2 regions of the Rhizobium bangladeshense genome follow, and region 2 is predicted to be linked to the other one. Evidence: predicted binding sites of a transcription regulator. Region 2 holds the regulator's gene; the other holds the start of a gene.
What was found. Region 2 encodes PhoB, which activates phosphate uptake and scavenging genes when phosphate is short. Its sites were predicted from a motif close to TGTCATNNANCTGTCAT; they were not measured.

Region 1: the regulator PhoB is predicted to act here: its motif matches at 4,586-4,602, upstream of J2J98_RS11780 (UDP-2,3-diacylglucosamine diphosphatase).

What each region holds. Positions count from the first base shown of each region.
Region 1 is NZ_CP071612.1:2,411,649-2,418,909, reverse strand. It holds gene J2J98_RS11795 (NADP-dependent malic enzyme) at 1-1,921, opposite strand, end outside; gene J2J98_RS11790 (FAD-binding oxidoreductase) at 2,158-3,597, shown strand; gene J2J98_RS11785 (histidine phosphatase family protein) at 3,711-4,460, opposite strand; gene J2J98_RS11780 (UDP-2,3-diacylglucosamine diphosphatase) at 4,634-5,476, shown strand; gene J2J98_RS11775 (MFS transporter) at 5,641-6,858, shown strand; gene dgcA (N-acetyl-D-Glu racemase DgcA) at 6,810-7,261, opposite strand, start outside.
Region 2 is NZ_CP071612.1:511,892-519,152, forward strand. It holds gene pstC (phosphate ABC transporter permease subunit PstC) at 1-1,210, shown strand, start outside; gene pstA (phosphate ABC transporter permease PstA) at 1,207-2,526, shown strand; gene pstB (phosphate ABC transporter ATP-binding protein PstB) at 2,542-3,357, shown strand; gene phoU (phosphate signaling complex protein PhoU) at 3,402-4,115, shown strand; gene phoB (phosphate regulon transcriptional regulator PhoB) at 4,275-4,958, shown strand; gene J2J98_RS02505 (GcrA family cell cycle regulator) at 5,604-6,137, opposite strand; gene J2J98_RS02510 (aspartate aminotransferase family protein) at 6,558-7,261, shown strand, end outside.

The sequences.
Region 1 (7,261 bases), 1.9 Mb from region 2:
GCGGAGTGATGCCGAAGCGGCGGATTTCCTCCGCCGCAAGCACGGTTGCTTCGGCAACTTCCTCTGCGCTCGGATTGAAGGTGACGTAGGTATCCGTGAAGAAAGTGGCGCCGCGCTGCGAGATCATCAGGCTGAGGGCTGAGAAATCGCGGACATCCTTTCGCTTGCCGATGATCTGGCGGACGTCGCGCAGGTGCTTCTCGTAGCGGCCTTCGAGGCCGCAGATCAGCGCATCGGCCTCGCCGCGCCTCAGCGCCAGCGCGCCGATGACGGTCGTGTTGGTACGCACGATAGTACGGGCGGCTTCCGGGATGACACCACGCCGGCCGACCAGTGAGAAATACAGATCGACATATTCCCGGAAACGCGGATCGTCTTCCGGATTGATGACCTCGAAATCCTGCAGCGGCCGGATGCGCAGACCGTAGCGCTTGAGACGCGTTTCGATGACCTGCGGACGACCGATCAGGATCGGCTTGGCCAAGCCTTCTTCGAGCAGCACCTGGGCAGCGCGCAGCACGCGCTCGTCCTCGCCTTCGGAGAATATGACGCGTTTGCGCTCCGCGGCCTTTGCCGCAGTGAAGATCGGCTTCATGACGAAGCCGGAGCGGAAGACGAAGCGATTCAGCTGGTCGAGGTAGGCGTCGAAATCCTGGATCGGGCGGCGGGCCACACCGCTCTGTTCGGCGGCTTTCGCAACCGCAGGGGCGATGCGCAGGATGAGGCGCGGATCGAAGGGCGAGGGGATCAGGTAATCGGGACCGAAGACCGGCGTTTCGCCGGAATAGGCGCGGGCGGCGACGTCGGACGGCTCCTCGCGGGCGAGAGCTGCAATGGCGCGCACGGCCGCCATCTTCATTTCTTCGTTGATCGTCTCCGCGCCGCAATCGAGGGCGCCGCGGAAGATATAGGGGAAGCACAGGACGTTGTTGACCTGGTTAGCGAAATCCGAGCGGCCTGTGCAGATCATCGCATCCGGACGGGCGGCGCGGGCGAGATCCGGCATGATCTCCGGCGTCGGATTGGCAAGCGCCATGATCAGCGGCTTGTCCGCCATCTGCGCCAGCAGCTCCGGCTTCAGCACGCCCGCGGCGGAAAGGCCGAGGAAAACATCCGCGCCGCCGATATTTTCGGCGAGGGTGCGGGTGTCGCTCTTCTGTGCATAAACGGACTTCCATTCGTCCATCAGCTCGGTGCGGCCCTCATAGACGAGGCCTTCGATGTCATGGACCCAGATGTTTTCGCGCTTGGCGCCGAGCGTGACCAGCAGATTGAGGCAGGCCAGCGCCGCGGCCCCCGCGCCCGAGGCGACGATCTTGACGTTATCGATGGACTTGCCAGCCAGCTCCAGCCCGTTCAGGATCGCGGCGGCGACGATGATCGCCGTGCCGTGCTGGTCGTCGTGGAAGACCGGGATTTTCATCTTCTCGCGCAGGCGCCGCTCGACCTCGAAACATTCCGGCGCCTTGATGTCTTCGAGGTTGATGCCGCCGAAGGTCGGCTCCAGCGACGAAACCGTCGAGACCATCTGATCGACGCTTGCGGCGTCGATCTCGATGTCGAAAACATCTATGCCGGCGAATTTCTTGAAGAGCACGGCTTTCCCCTCCATGACCGGCTTCGAAGCCAGGGGGCCGATATTGCCGAGGCCGAGCACGGCGGTGCCGTTGGAAATGACAGCGACGAGATTGGCGCGGGACGTGTAGTCGGCAGCCGTTTCAGGATTGTCGCGAATGGCGAGGCAGGGAGCGGCGACGCCCGGCGAATAGGCAAGTGCGAGGTCGCGCTGGTTGCCGAGCGGCTTGGTCGCCTGGATCTCCAGCTTGCCGGGGCGGGGGTAGCGATGGAAGAACAGCGCCTGCTCGTCGAGATCGCCGCCCGGCAGGTTCTTGTCCGTCTTGGATTTTTCCTGGTGATCCATTGCCGCCTCCGTGCACGTCTTTTTCTGAAGATCCCTCCATACATCAATCGGATCGTGGGGACAGTATGGAAATGAGGGTGGGAGAAGTTTTCGTCGAGACGGCGTGTCCCATGACACTACGCGGCAGATCTACCGCCATCGCCGGTACTAATCCTTTTGGAAACTTGTTTGACACCCCTTGCAAGCGCAAGATGCCGGCCGCGACGGTGCGGGGCGCCGGTCGCATGGAGGAAATCATGGACAATTTGAACCTGACGACCCTGCAACGGGGTCAGACGATGGTCAATGACGTGGCCATGGATGCGTTTGCCGCCGGCTTTCGCGGCAGTCTCCTGACCAGCAAAGACATGGATTACAACGAGGCGCGGACGATCTGGAACGCAATGATCGATCGCCGGCCGGGCCTGATCGCGCGGTGCGCGGGAGCGGCCGATGTCGTGCGCGCTGTGCGCTTTGCGCGCGACAACGATCTGCTCGTTTCGGTGCGCGGCGGTGGGCACGGCATTGCCGGCAATGCGGTTTGCGAGGGTGGTGTCGTCATCGATCTGTCGCCGATGAAATCGGTGCGGGTAGATATCGAGACACGCCGCGCCAGGGTCGAGCCAGGCGCCACGCTCGGCGACGTCGACAAGGAAACGCTGGCCTTCGGGCTGGTGCTGCCGACCGGCATCAATTCCACGACCGGCATTGCCGGCCTGACGCTCGGTGGCGGTTTCGGCTGGTTAACCCGCAAATTCGGGCTGACGCTGGATAATCTGATTTCGGTCGATGTGGTGACCGCCGAGGGCGAGCTGGTCAACGCGAGCGAGACGGAAAGGCCGGATCTGTTCTGGGCACTGCGCGGCGGCGGCGGCAATTTCGGCGTCGTCACCTCCTTCGAATTCCAGCTCAACCCGCTCCATCCTGAAGTTTTCGCCGGATTGGTCGTACATCCCTTCGCCGACGCGGAAAAAGTGCTTCGGGAGTATCGGCAGGCGCTGGAAGCAGCACCCGACGAGCTGACCTGCTGGATGGTGATGCGCCAGGCGCCGCCGCTGCCGTTCCTGCCGGCCGAGTGGCACGGCAAGGAGGTCGTGGTGCTCGCCATGTGCTATTGCGGAAACGTTGCGGCCGGCGAAAAGGCTGCGGCCAGATTGCGTGGGATCGGAAAGCCGATTGCCGACATCGTCGGCCCAATGCCGTTTGTTGGCTGGCAGCAGGCATTCGATCCGCTGCTGACACCAGGGGCGCGCAACTACTGGAAGAGCCAGGACTTCGCGTCGCTTTCGGATGCGGCGATCGGCTTGCTTCTGGACGCCGTGCGCGGACTGCCAGGACCCGAATGCGAAATATTCATCGGCCATGTCGGTGGGGCCGCCGGCCGTGTGCCGACCGAAGCCACCGCATTTCCGCAGCGCAGTTCGCATTTCGTCATGAATGTGCACGCGCGCTGGCGGGAAACCGGGATGGACGCAGGCTGCATTGGCTGGGCGCGTGAACTCTTCGAAGCCACCAAGCCGCATGCTGTGGGCACCGCCTATATCAACTTCATGCCCGAAGACGAGGTCGACCGGGTCGAAATGGCTTACGGGGCCAATTATGCGCGTCTTTCCGAAATCAAGCTGCGCTACGATCCGAACAATCTGTTCCGGATGAACCAGAATGTGAAGCCGATGGCGGCGGAGCAGGCTGCGTGAAGTTGAAGTAGGGCGGGAGGGGTTGAGTTGGCGCTGACCGTGGCGGACATGGACGTTTTCGCGGATGAAACGATGAATTGGAGAAGGACGGTGCGGCCTCGTTGGGGAGGGGTTTATCCACCGCCCTTCGGCGTTATCGTCACATCAGCGCCATAGGCATCGCGCAATTCGCTCTCCTGTCCCGGCTCCCGGTCGCAGGCCTGGTGCAGCAGGATTGATTGGTAGCCGTGGGAGCGGGTTCCCTCGATCAGCGTGACGTCGGCGTTTCCGGGATTGTCGGAGCGCTCGAACCAGTCGACCGAATGGTGGAGAAAATTCATTTCCACCGCGCGGTTGGTGACGCCATGGCCGACGATCGCTACGTTGTCGTCGTCATGTTCGGCGTCGCGCATGACCGTCTGGAGAAAGAGACGCACCCGCTGCGCCACGTCCGCCCGGCTTTCGCCGTCCGGCGGCCGCGCGTAGAATTTCCCGCTGTTATTGCGCAGTCTTGCCCATTTTTCGAATTCCTCGGGGAATTTCTGCTTCCGCTCCGCGTGATCATAGATCTCGGTGAAGAGACCGAAATCCTGCTCGCGGAGGAGATAATCTTCCCTGATGTCGCCGACAAAGCTTTCCGGCAGGGCTTCGAGCAGCGCATCCTTGCTCTGGCGTGTCCTTAAAAACGGGGAATACCAGATGTGGAGCTTGCCTCGACGTGCGCTCGGCAATGCTCTCAGGAAGGAAGCAATCGCACCGCCAGCCTCTGACGCCTGCCGGTAGCCCCACTGCGTCAGCGGCACATTGTGATCGCCGAATTGGCGGTAGGCCTGCTCGTTGATGTTGCCAAGGGACTCGCCGTGACGAACAAGGAAGAGACGCATCAGCCAACCCGCAGTGTCGAATGTGGAATCGCCATCATCATGAACGTGCCGGATGAACAGGGCAACATTGCCGGCGGACGATAGCGCTCGCGCAATGAACGGGTTTGCGAGGCTTTTCCCCACCTTGTCATCTTCCTGAAACACGAGTCTGGTTTTGGAAGGCTAGATGAAAGATGGGGCATGAGCGGCAGCTCGTGATAGACATGATGGAACCCAGACATTTCCGCACGCTCTTCATTTCCGATGTCCATCTCGGCTCGAAGGCCGCGAAGGCCGATTTTCTGCTGGATTTCCTGCGATACCACGAGGCAGATACGATCGTCCTCGTCGGCGATATCGTCGACGGCTGGCGCCTGAAGCGCAGCTGGTACTGGCCGCAGGTCTGCAACGATGTCGTCCAGAAATTGTTGCGCAAGGCGCGCAAGGGCACCCGCGTCGTCTATATCCCAGGCAATCACGACGAATTTCTGCGCGACTTCCCGGGCATGCATTTCGGCGGCATCGAGGTGGTCGAGCGCATGATGCATGACGGTGCGGACGGCAAGAAATACCTGATCCTGCACGGCGACGAGTTCGATGTCGTCGTCCGCAACGCCCGTCTGCTCGCCTATCTCGGCGACTGGGCCTATGATACGGCCATCCGCATCAATATCCTGCTCGCGGCCGTACGCCGCCGCCTCGGCATGCCCTATTGGTCGTTTTCCGCCTGGGCAAAGCTGCAGGTCAAGCACGCGGTCAATTTCATCGGTGAGTTCGAGCGCGTCGTGGCCGAGGAGGCTCGCAAGAGCGGTGCCGAGGGCGTGATCTGCGGCCACATCCACCACGCCGTCATCCAGGATATGGACGGCATACGCTACATCAACACCGGCGACTGGGTGGAAAGCTGCACCGCGGTCGCCGAACATGCGGACGGCACCTTCGAACTGATCACTTGGCGGGCACTCACCAGCGCCGTACCGGCGCTTGCAGCCGTCGAGCGTTCCGAAGAGGCGGAACTCGCCCCGCAGGCGGCGTGATTTTTGCGCCGTCGCAGCCGCGGCGGCTCTCCAGCAGTTTAGCCGTTACCGCGAGGTGACAGGCCCAATTTATTTCTTAAAACGTTTTCGGACGGCTATTTCTCGCAATAGTCCCTTCCGGGGTGGTGTGTTAGGACAGCGTCCAGTTTCCTTCAGGTCCACCTATGATTCCCGCTCAACATTCCCCGGGTGAGGGAGCGCCGCCGCGCTTCCGGCTGCTCAGCGCGCTGTCCTATTGCGCGCCGCTGCTCGTCAACGGCATCGTGCTGCCGTTCTTCCCCGTATGGCTGGAAACTCACAGCTTCAGCGATCATGAAATCGGCATCATCCTTGCCATACCGATGGTGGTTCGGGTCCTGGTGGCGCCCGTCGTCGCCATGTTCGCTGACCGCATGACGGAGCGCGCCGACGTGCTGCTCTGGTCGGGCGGCCTCTCGCTGCTGACGGCGATCGCGCTTTATTGGACGACGAGCTTCTGGCCGGTGACGATCGTCTTCGCGCTGCAGGGCGCTACCTTCGCACCCTATCTGCCTGTCATCGAATCGATCGTCATTTCGGGCGTGCGCCGCTGGGGACTCGACTATGGCTCGATGCGGGTATGGGGCTCAATCGCCTTCATCATCTCGACGCTTCTCGGCGGGCAGCTGATCGGCTGGTGGGGCGGAGGGATGGTGCTCGTCGTCATGATATTCGGCTTTACCATGACGGTGGTCATGGCGATCTTCTGTCCGCGGATCGGGCCGACGCGGCGTCGCGGGCAGCCGATCGATCTTCCGGCCGCGACCGGCCGCGGTCTGCGCGAACCGCATTTGCTGATGCTCCTGATCGGAGTCGCCATTCAGCAGTCAAGCCATGCGGTGCTGAATGCTTTTTCCTCGATCTACTGGCATCAGCTCGGCTTTTCCGGCACTGAAGTCGGCCTGCTCTGGAGCGCCGGCGTTGCGTCGGAGGTGACGGTCTTCTTCCTGTCGAAGCGTCTCAACCGACGCTTCAACGCCTGGACGCTGATCCGCTTCGGCTGCGCCGTCAGCGTCTGCCGCTGGATCCTGTTTCCCATGGATACCGGCTTTGCCGGCTTCTTTCTGTTGCAATGCTTCCACGGCTTCACTTATGCCTTCGTGCATACCGGCGTGCAGCGGCGGATCGTAGCGACGGTGCAGGAGACGCAAGAGGCCTCGGCGCAGGGCGCCTATTTCTTTTATGTCGGCATGGCGATGGGTTTGATGACTATTGCTTCCGGCTATCTCTACGCTTGGCTCGGCCTCGTCAGTTATTACGTCATGGCGCTCGTCGCGCTTTCCGGCCTTGGGCTCGTCATCTCAGCCTACTACCTTCAGCCCCAAAGGGCGCTGTCCGGCGGAAAGACCAGGGAAGCGGCGTAGCGCAGGCCGGGCTCGCGATCGCGCGCGAGCAGCAGAGGGCCGTCAAGATCGACGAAATCGGCATTTTGCGCGAGCAGCACGGCCGGCGCCATGGCAAGCGAAGTGCCGACCATGCAGCCGATCATGATCGAAAAGCCGAGCCTCTCGGCTTCGGCCTTCATCGCCAAGGCCTCGGTGAGGCCGCCTGTCTTGTCGAGCTTGATGTTGATGGCGTCATAGCGGTCGGCAAGGCTTGCGAGATCGCCGGTGTGATGGACGCTCTCGTCGGCGCAGACCAGCAGCGGACGGCGAATTTCGGCAAGCAGCGCATCCCGGCCGGCCGGCAGCGGTTGCTCGACAAGGGCAACACCGGCCTCTGCGGCGATCTGCAGGTGACGCTCGAGCACTGCTTCGGGCCAGCCCT
Region 2 (7,261 bases):
TCTGAGCTACTCGATGGTAGCGACGGTTGCGCGCGGGCTGACGATGCTCACTCCCGACGAGGTAGCGGCAGTGTCCACCGACCCGGCGGCGCTGCAGGCCAAGCTCAGCGAAAAGGGCGTGCCGCTCGCCGGCCAGCCGCAGCCTTACATGGTCGAAGCCGCAAAGACGCTCAATTCGATGAGCATGACGAGCCGGCTTGCCATGACAGCGGTGGTCTTCGCTCTCGCCGTTGCCGGCGCTTTCTATGCGCTGCGCGCCATCGCGCCCCGTTTCCGCGCCCGCAACCGCGTCGAGCGCGTCATGCTATGGGGGCTGCTGCTGGCCTCGTCGATCGCCATCCTGACGACGGTGGGCATCGTGCTGTCCATGCTGTCCGAAGCCGCGCGCTTCTTTGCGGTCGTTCCCGCCAACGAATTCTTCTTCGGTACCGTCTGGGATCCGCGCTTTGCCGGCGCTGGCAGCTCGTCCTTCGGCCAGTTCGGCCTGATCCCGCTCTTGCTGGGCACGCTTTATATCGGCCTTGTCGCCATGCTCGTTGCCGTGCCGGTCGGCCTTTTCGCCGCCATCTATATGGCCGAATATGCCTCGCCGAAGCTGCGGGGCATCGCCAAGCCGCTTCTCGAAGTGCTCGCCGGCATTCCGACGATCGTCTACGGCTTCTTCGCCCTCGTCACCGTCGGCCCGTTCCTGCGCGATTTCTCCGCTCAGATCAGCGGCCTGCTCTCCGGCAATTATGCGAGTTTCATCCAGGCGCAGAGCGTGCTGACAGCCGGTATCGTCATGGGCATCATGCTGATCCCCTACGTTTCCTCGCTGTCGGACGACATCATCACCGCCGTGCCGCGGGCCCTGCGTGACGGTTCGCTCGGTCTCGGCGCCACGCGCTCCGAAACCATCAAGAAGGTTGTCCTGCCGGCGGCTCTCCCCGGTATCGTCGGGGCGTTGCTGATGACCGCCTCGCGCGCCATCGGCGAAACCATGATCGTCGTGCTGGCCGCCGGTGTCGCCGCCCGCATCCAGATCAATCCCTTCGAGCCGATGACGACGGTGACCGTGAAGATCGTCAACCAGCTCACCGGCGACCTTGAGTTCACCTCGCCGCAGACACTGGTTGCCTTCGCCCTTGGCATCACGCTGTTCTGCATCACGCTTTGCCTCAACATCTATGCGCTCTACATCGTGCGCAAATATCGGGAGCAGTACGAATGACGAATATTGTTTCTCCCGTCGCCGGAACCATTTCCAAGGCGCCGCCGCGCCGCGATATCGGCATCAAACGCCGCTATGCCGCCGAGCGCCGGTTCCAGGCCTATGGCATCGCCGCCATCGCTTTCGGCCTCATCTTCCTCTTCATCCTGCTGTGGACGGTGATCGGCAAGGGCTACACGGCCTTCCAGCAGACGTCGATCACCCTGCCGATCGAATTCGCCGAGAAGACGATCGACCCGAACAACAAGCGCGCGACCGACCCTTCGGTGCTGATCGCCGCCAACTATCCGGTTCTGCTGCGCGATGCGATCGTCAAGCAGCTGAACATCAATGCATCCAGCCGTCCCGATGTGCGTGAGGCCACGGCCATGCTTTCCAAGGGCGCGCCGATCCAGCTGCGTGACATGGTGGTCGCCGATCCTTCGATCATCGGCAAGACCGTCAACGTCACGCTGCTCGCTGATGCTAATATCGACAGCGCCAACAAGGGCCAGATCGACCTTTCGGTCGAGGAGAAGAACCGCAAGGTCAGCGACAAGCAGGTCGGCTGGATGAACGAGCTGAAGGCGAGCGGTGCGCTGACCAAGGAGTTCAACACCGGTCTCTTCGTCAATGGCAACTCCAGCCGCCCGGAGGCTGCCGGCCTCGGCGTCGCCCTCATCGGCTCGCTGTATCTGATGCTGATCGTGCTGGTTCTGTCTCTGCCGATCGGCGTGGCAGCCTCGATCTACCTCGAGGAGTTTGCGCCGAAGAACAAGCTGACGGACCTGATCGAGGTCAACATCAACAACCTCGCCGCGGTTCCGTCGATCGTCTATGGTCTGCTCGGCCTCTCCGTCTTCATCAACTTCATCGGTCTGCCGCGCTCGGCTTCACTGGTCGGCGGCCTGGTGCTGACGCTGATGACCCTGCCGACGATCATCATCGCCACCCGCGCCGCACTGCGCGCCGTGCCGCCCTCGATCCGCGCTGCAGCCCTGGGCCTCGGCGCTTCGAAGATGCAGATGGTGTTCCACCATGTCCTGCCGCTTGCCATGCCCGGCATCCTCACCGGCACGATCATCGGTCTGGCGCACGCGCTCGGTGAAACCGCGCCGCTGCTGTTGATCGGCATGGTCGCTTTCGTCGCCAATGCACCGACCACGCCGCTCGATCCCTCGACGGCGCTGCCCGTGCAGGTCTATATGTGGGCGAACGAGGCGGAACGCGCCTTCGTGGAGCGTACTTCGGGTGCCATCATCGTCCTGCTCCTGTTCCTGGTTGCCATGAACATGGGTGCCATTCTCTTGCGTCGTCGCTTCGAGCGCCGCTGGTAAACGGAGTTAAACATCATGAACATGTTGACGGAAGCTGCAGTTGAAAAGGCGCTGGATCAGAAGATGAGCAACGTCCCGTATAAGATGATCGGACAGGATGTCTCCGTATACTACGGCGAGAAGCGCGCGCTTTTCGATGTCAACCTGAACATCCGCGAAAACACCGTAACCGCCCTGATCGGTCCTTCCGGCTGCGGCAAGTCGACCTTCCTGCGAAGCCTCAACCGCATGAACGACACGATCGAGGGTTGCCGCGTCACCGGCAAGATCACGCTGGACGGCGACGACGTCTATGATCCGGATATCGACGTCGTCGAACTTCGCGCCCGCGTCGGCATGGTTTTCCAGAAGCCGAACCCGTTCCCGAAGTCGATCTACGAAAACGTCTCCTACGGCCCGCGCATCCATGGTCTCGCAAAGTCGAAGGCCGATCTCGACCAGATCGTCGAGACCAGCCTGCAGCGCGCCGGCCTCTGGAACGAGGTCAAGGACCGCGTGCACGAGTCCGGCACCGGCCTCTCGGGCGGCCAGCAGCAGCGCTTGTGCATCGCCCGCGCCGTTGCCGTCAGCCCGGAAGTCATCCTGATGGATGAGCCCTGCTCGGCGCTTGACCCGATCGCCACCGCCAAGGTCGAGGAACTGATCCACGAGCTGCGCGAGAATTACACGATCGTCATCGTCACCCACTCCATGCAGCAGGCCGCGCGCGTTTCGCAGCGCACCGCCATGTTCCACCTCGGCAACCTCGTCGAGGAGAACGACACCGACAAGATGTTCACCAATCCGGACGATCCACGTACCCAGGACTACATCATGGGTCGCTTCGGCTGATTGCGGCGATCCGAAGCCTTCCCGTTATTCGAGGACAAAGCCCAATGGCATCGACACATATTTATTCTGCCTATGATGATGATCTGAAGTTCCTGTCCAGGCGGATTTCCGAAATGGGCGGCCTGGCCGAACAGATGGTCGCGGAATCCGTCCGGGCGCTGGTCAACGGCGACACGGCGCTGGCGCAGAAGGTCATCTCCGACGATGTGATCCTTGATCACACCGAGCGCGAAATCGGCGACAAGGCGATCGTCACCATCGCCCGCCGCCAGCCGATGGCCGCAGACCTGCGCGAAATCATGGGTTCGATCCGCATCGCCGCCGATCTCGAACGCGTCGGCGACCTCGGCAAGAACACAGCCAAGCGCGTCATCGCCGTGCAGAGCACCGGCGTTCCCCGCAAGCTCGCCCGCGGTCTCGAGCACCTGTCCGAGCTGGCGCTGGTCCAGCTCAAGGAAGTGCTCGACGTCTATACGACGCGCGCCGCCGACAAGGCGACCGCCATCCGCGAACGCGATAACGAGATCGACGCGATGTACACGTCGCTGTTCCGCGAGCTGCTGACCTACATGATGGAAGATCCGCGCAACATCACGAGCTGCACGCATCTGCTCTTCTGCGCCAAGAACATCGAGCGCATCGGCGACCACGCCACCAACATCGCCGAGACTATCTACTACATGGCAACGGGCGCCCAGCCGGAAGGCGATCGCCCCAAGGATGACAGCGCCAACACTGTCGGCGCCGCGACGGAATAATCGTCACGAACCAGCGGACCGGGCCAGCCGCCCGGACCAACCACTTGCGTGCGCGCCCGTTCGGGGCGCGCAAAGAGGTCGCAGCCAATTTCTGAAGATGCGCAGGACGCCTGCTTAATCGCCCCGGTTTAAGGCTTTTGCGCGAGGAGACGGACACGCATGATCCCGAGAGTCGCAGTTGTTGAAGACGAGGAAGCCCTGAGCGTACTTCTTCGCTATAACCTGGAAGCGGAAGGCTTCGAGGTCGATACCATCCTGCGCGGCGACGAGGCCGAAATCAGGCTTCAGGAGCGCACGCCCGACCTTCTGATCCTCGACTGGATGCTGCCCGGCGTCTCCGGCATCGAACTCTGCCGGCGCCTGCGCATGCGGCCGGAAACCGAGCGGCTGCCGATCATCATGCTGACGGCGCGCGGCGAGGAGAGCGAGCGCGTGCGCGGGCTGTCCACCGGCGCCGACGATTACGTCGTGAAGCCGTTCTCGACCCCCGAACTCGTCGCCCGCGTCAAGGCGATGCTGCGCCGTGCCCGCCCTGAAGTGCTGTCGTCGGTGCTGAAATGCGGCGATATCGAGCTCGATCGCGAAACCCATCGCGTCCACCGCAAGAGCCGCGAGGTCCGCCTCGGACCGACCGAATTCCGCCTGCTGGAATTCCTGATGTCGTCGCCAGGCCGGGTCTTTTCCCGCTCGCAGCTGCTCGACGGCGTCTGGGGCCACGACATCTATGTCGACGAACGCACCGTCGACGTCCATGTCGGCCGCCTGCGCAAGGCGCTGAATTTCTCCAACATGCAGGACGTCATCCGCACCGTCCGCGGCGCCGGTTACTCGATGGAGGCCTGAGGTTGAGGAGAGTGCATGTGGCCGGCGCTCCCGCCCGTGCAGCGGTTCCCAGGCCCTTCATCGCACCGGCGCTGGGTATGAGCCAGCACGGCCTCACCTCGGTCATCCAGGCACCACCTCTCCTCCGTCATCCCAGGGCTTGACCCTGGGATCCATGCGGCTGGCGCTGCGGGAGGAACGATGGCATTCAGCTGCAGGGAAGTTATCGAAGCCGAGTGCCTGTTGTGGATCCCAGGGTCAAGCCCTGAGATGACGGAGTGTGGGTTGGCGTTCTAGCCTAACGCCCGCTGATGCAGCTTGTGAAGCGGCGCTTTTGCCGCAAATTCATCGCGCCTGCGAGGGCTGTGCGTCTCGGCGCCACCTCTCCATCGCGCCTGCAGAGCCAACCTGTCCAGGCACCATCTCCCCTCCGTCATCCCAGGGCTTGACCCTGGGATCCATGCGGCTGGCACTGTGAGAAGCGCGATAGCATCGAACTGCAGGGAAACAATTGAAGTGGTGTGCTTGGTTGCGGATCCCAGGGTCAAGCCCTGGGATGACGGAAAGTGTGGTCGGCTTTGCTGCCAAACACAAAGGTCGCTTCCCCACTCCGATCATAAAAAACGGGCCACTCGGCCCGTTTTTTTGTCCGTGGATGCAGCCCGCTCAACTTGCCCGTGCAGCCGCCCGGCGCCGTTCGTTGACCGGCTGGTAGGCAAGCTTCTGATGATAGCCGCAATAGGGTGAGTTGTCCGGGGACTCGCAGCCGCAGAAATGGAAGTCTTCCTTCAGCGGATCGCCGACCGGCCACTTGCAGGTGCGTTCAGTCAGCTCCGTCAGGCCAAGGCGGCGGGAAATCGGCACGACTACGTTGCCGGCCGGCACATATTCCATCTCCTCGACCGCATCGACCTCGATCTCTTCCTTCAGCATCGTTGCGCCCTGCTGGCGGGTAACGGTGCGGGTGGTGATCCGGGAGGCGTAGTTCGGCGCACGCGGCGCTGAAGTCTGGCGCTTCGGCGTGCGCGCCGCTGTGGCTGTGCCGCCGGCCTTGGCACGGCCGGGAAGGCTCAGCCGGTGCACCTTGCCGATGACGGCATTTCGGCTGACCCCGCCAAGCTGCGCCGCGATCTGGCTGGCACTCAGTCCTTCCGACCAAAGCTTCTTGAGTTTCTCGACCCGCTCGTCTGTCCAGTTCATGCCCTGTCTCCACCTTTTGCGTTGGTGATGGCAGAATCCCTCACCGTTGTCCCGGAAGCCTCCGAAACAAGAAACGCCTGATCAATTTTGGTGACTAGTTCCGCCGCATGCAGTCTAGTAATTGAACTTTAACCTAGTGTGAGGCTGACTCCGTGACAAGAGTCGCGGGAATCCGGATGAATCGAATTTCAAGTTTTCCCCAACTTGCTGCCTCCGCGTGTCATTTCTGCAATAATGCCTGTTGAAGGCCGGAAACGCCCCTGTACTAGCTTGCTGCATGCGCTAAGGCCGCAGTTTTGTTGACATTGCAGCGCGAAAAGGAAATAGTACCGCTTGCCGCCGAAAGGCGGCATTTTTAATTTGTCGGGCTTGGTGTCTTTAGCCGGAGTCCGGGCATGACAACATTGGGAGACCCGCGCCATGGCTGAAGCCGCGCCGCTTTATGACACCTATTCTCGCGCCCCGCTGCGGTTCGAGCGAGGCGAGGGCGTATGGCTGATCACCGAAGGCGGCGAGCGTTATCTCGATTTCGGCGCCGGCGTCGCCGTGACATCGGTCGGCCACAGCAATCCGCACGTTGTCGCAGCGCTGAAGGAGCAGGCCGATAAGGTCTGGCACCTCTCCAATATCTATGAGATCCCCGGCCAGGAGCGCCTCGCCAAGCGCCTGACCGACGCAACCTTTGCCGACAAGGTGTTCTTCACCAATTCGGGCGCGGAGGCGCTCGAATGCGCCGTCAAGACGGCGCGCCGCTATCAGTTCTCCAAGGGCCACCCCGAGCGCTTCCATATCATCACCTTCGAAGGCGCCTTCCACGGCCGCACGCTCGCGACGATCGCCGCCGGCGGCCAGGAGAAATATCTCGAAGGCTTCGGCCCTAAGGCGCCGGGTTTCGATCAGGTGCCCTTTGGCGACATCGATGCCGTCCGCGCCGCCGTTACCGATGCGACGGCAGCAATCCTGATCGAACCGGTGCAGGGCGAGGGCGGTGTGCGTCCTGCAACCAACGAGTTCATGAAGGCGCTTCGCCAGATCTGCGACGAAAAGGGCCTGCTGTTGATCCTCGACGAGGTGCAGACGGGCGTCGGCCGCACCGGCAAGCTCTTCGCCCATGAATGGTCCGG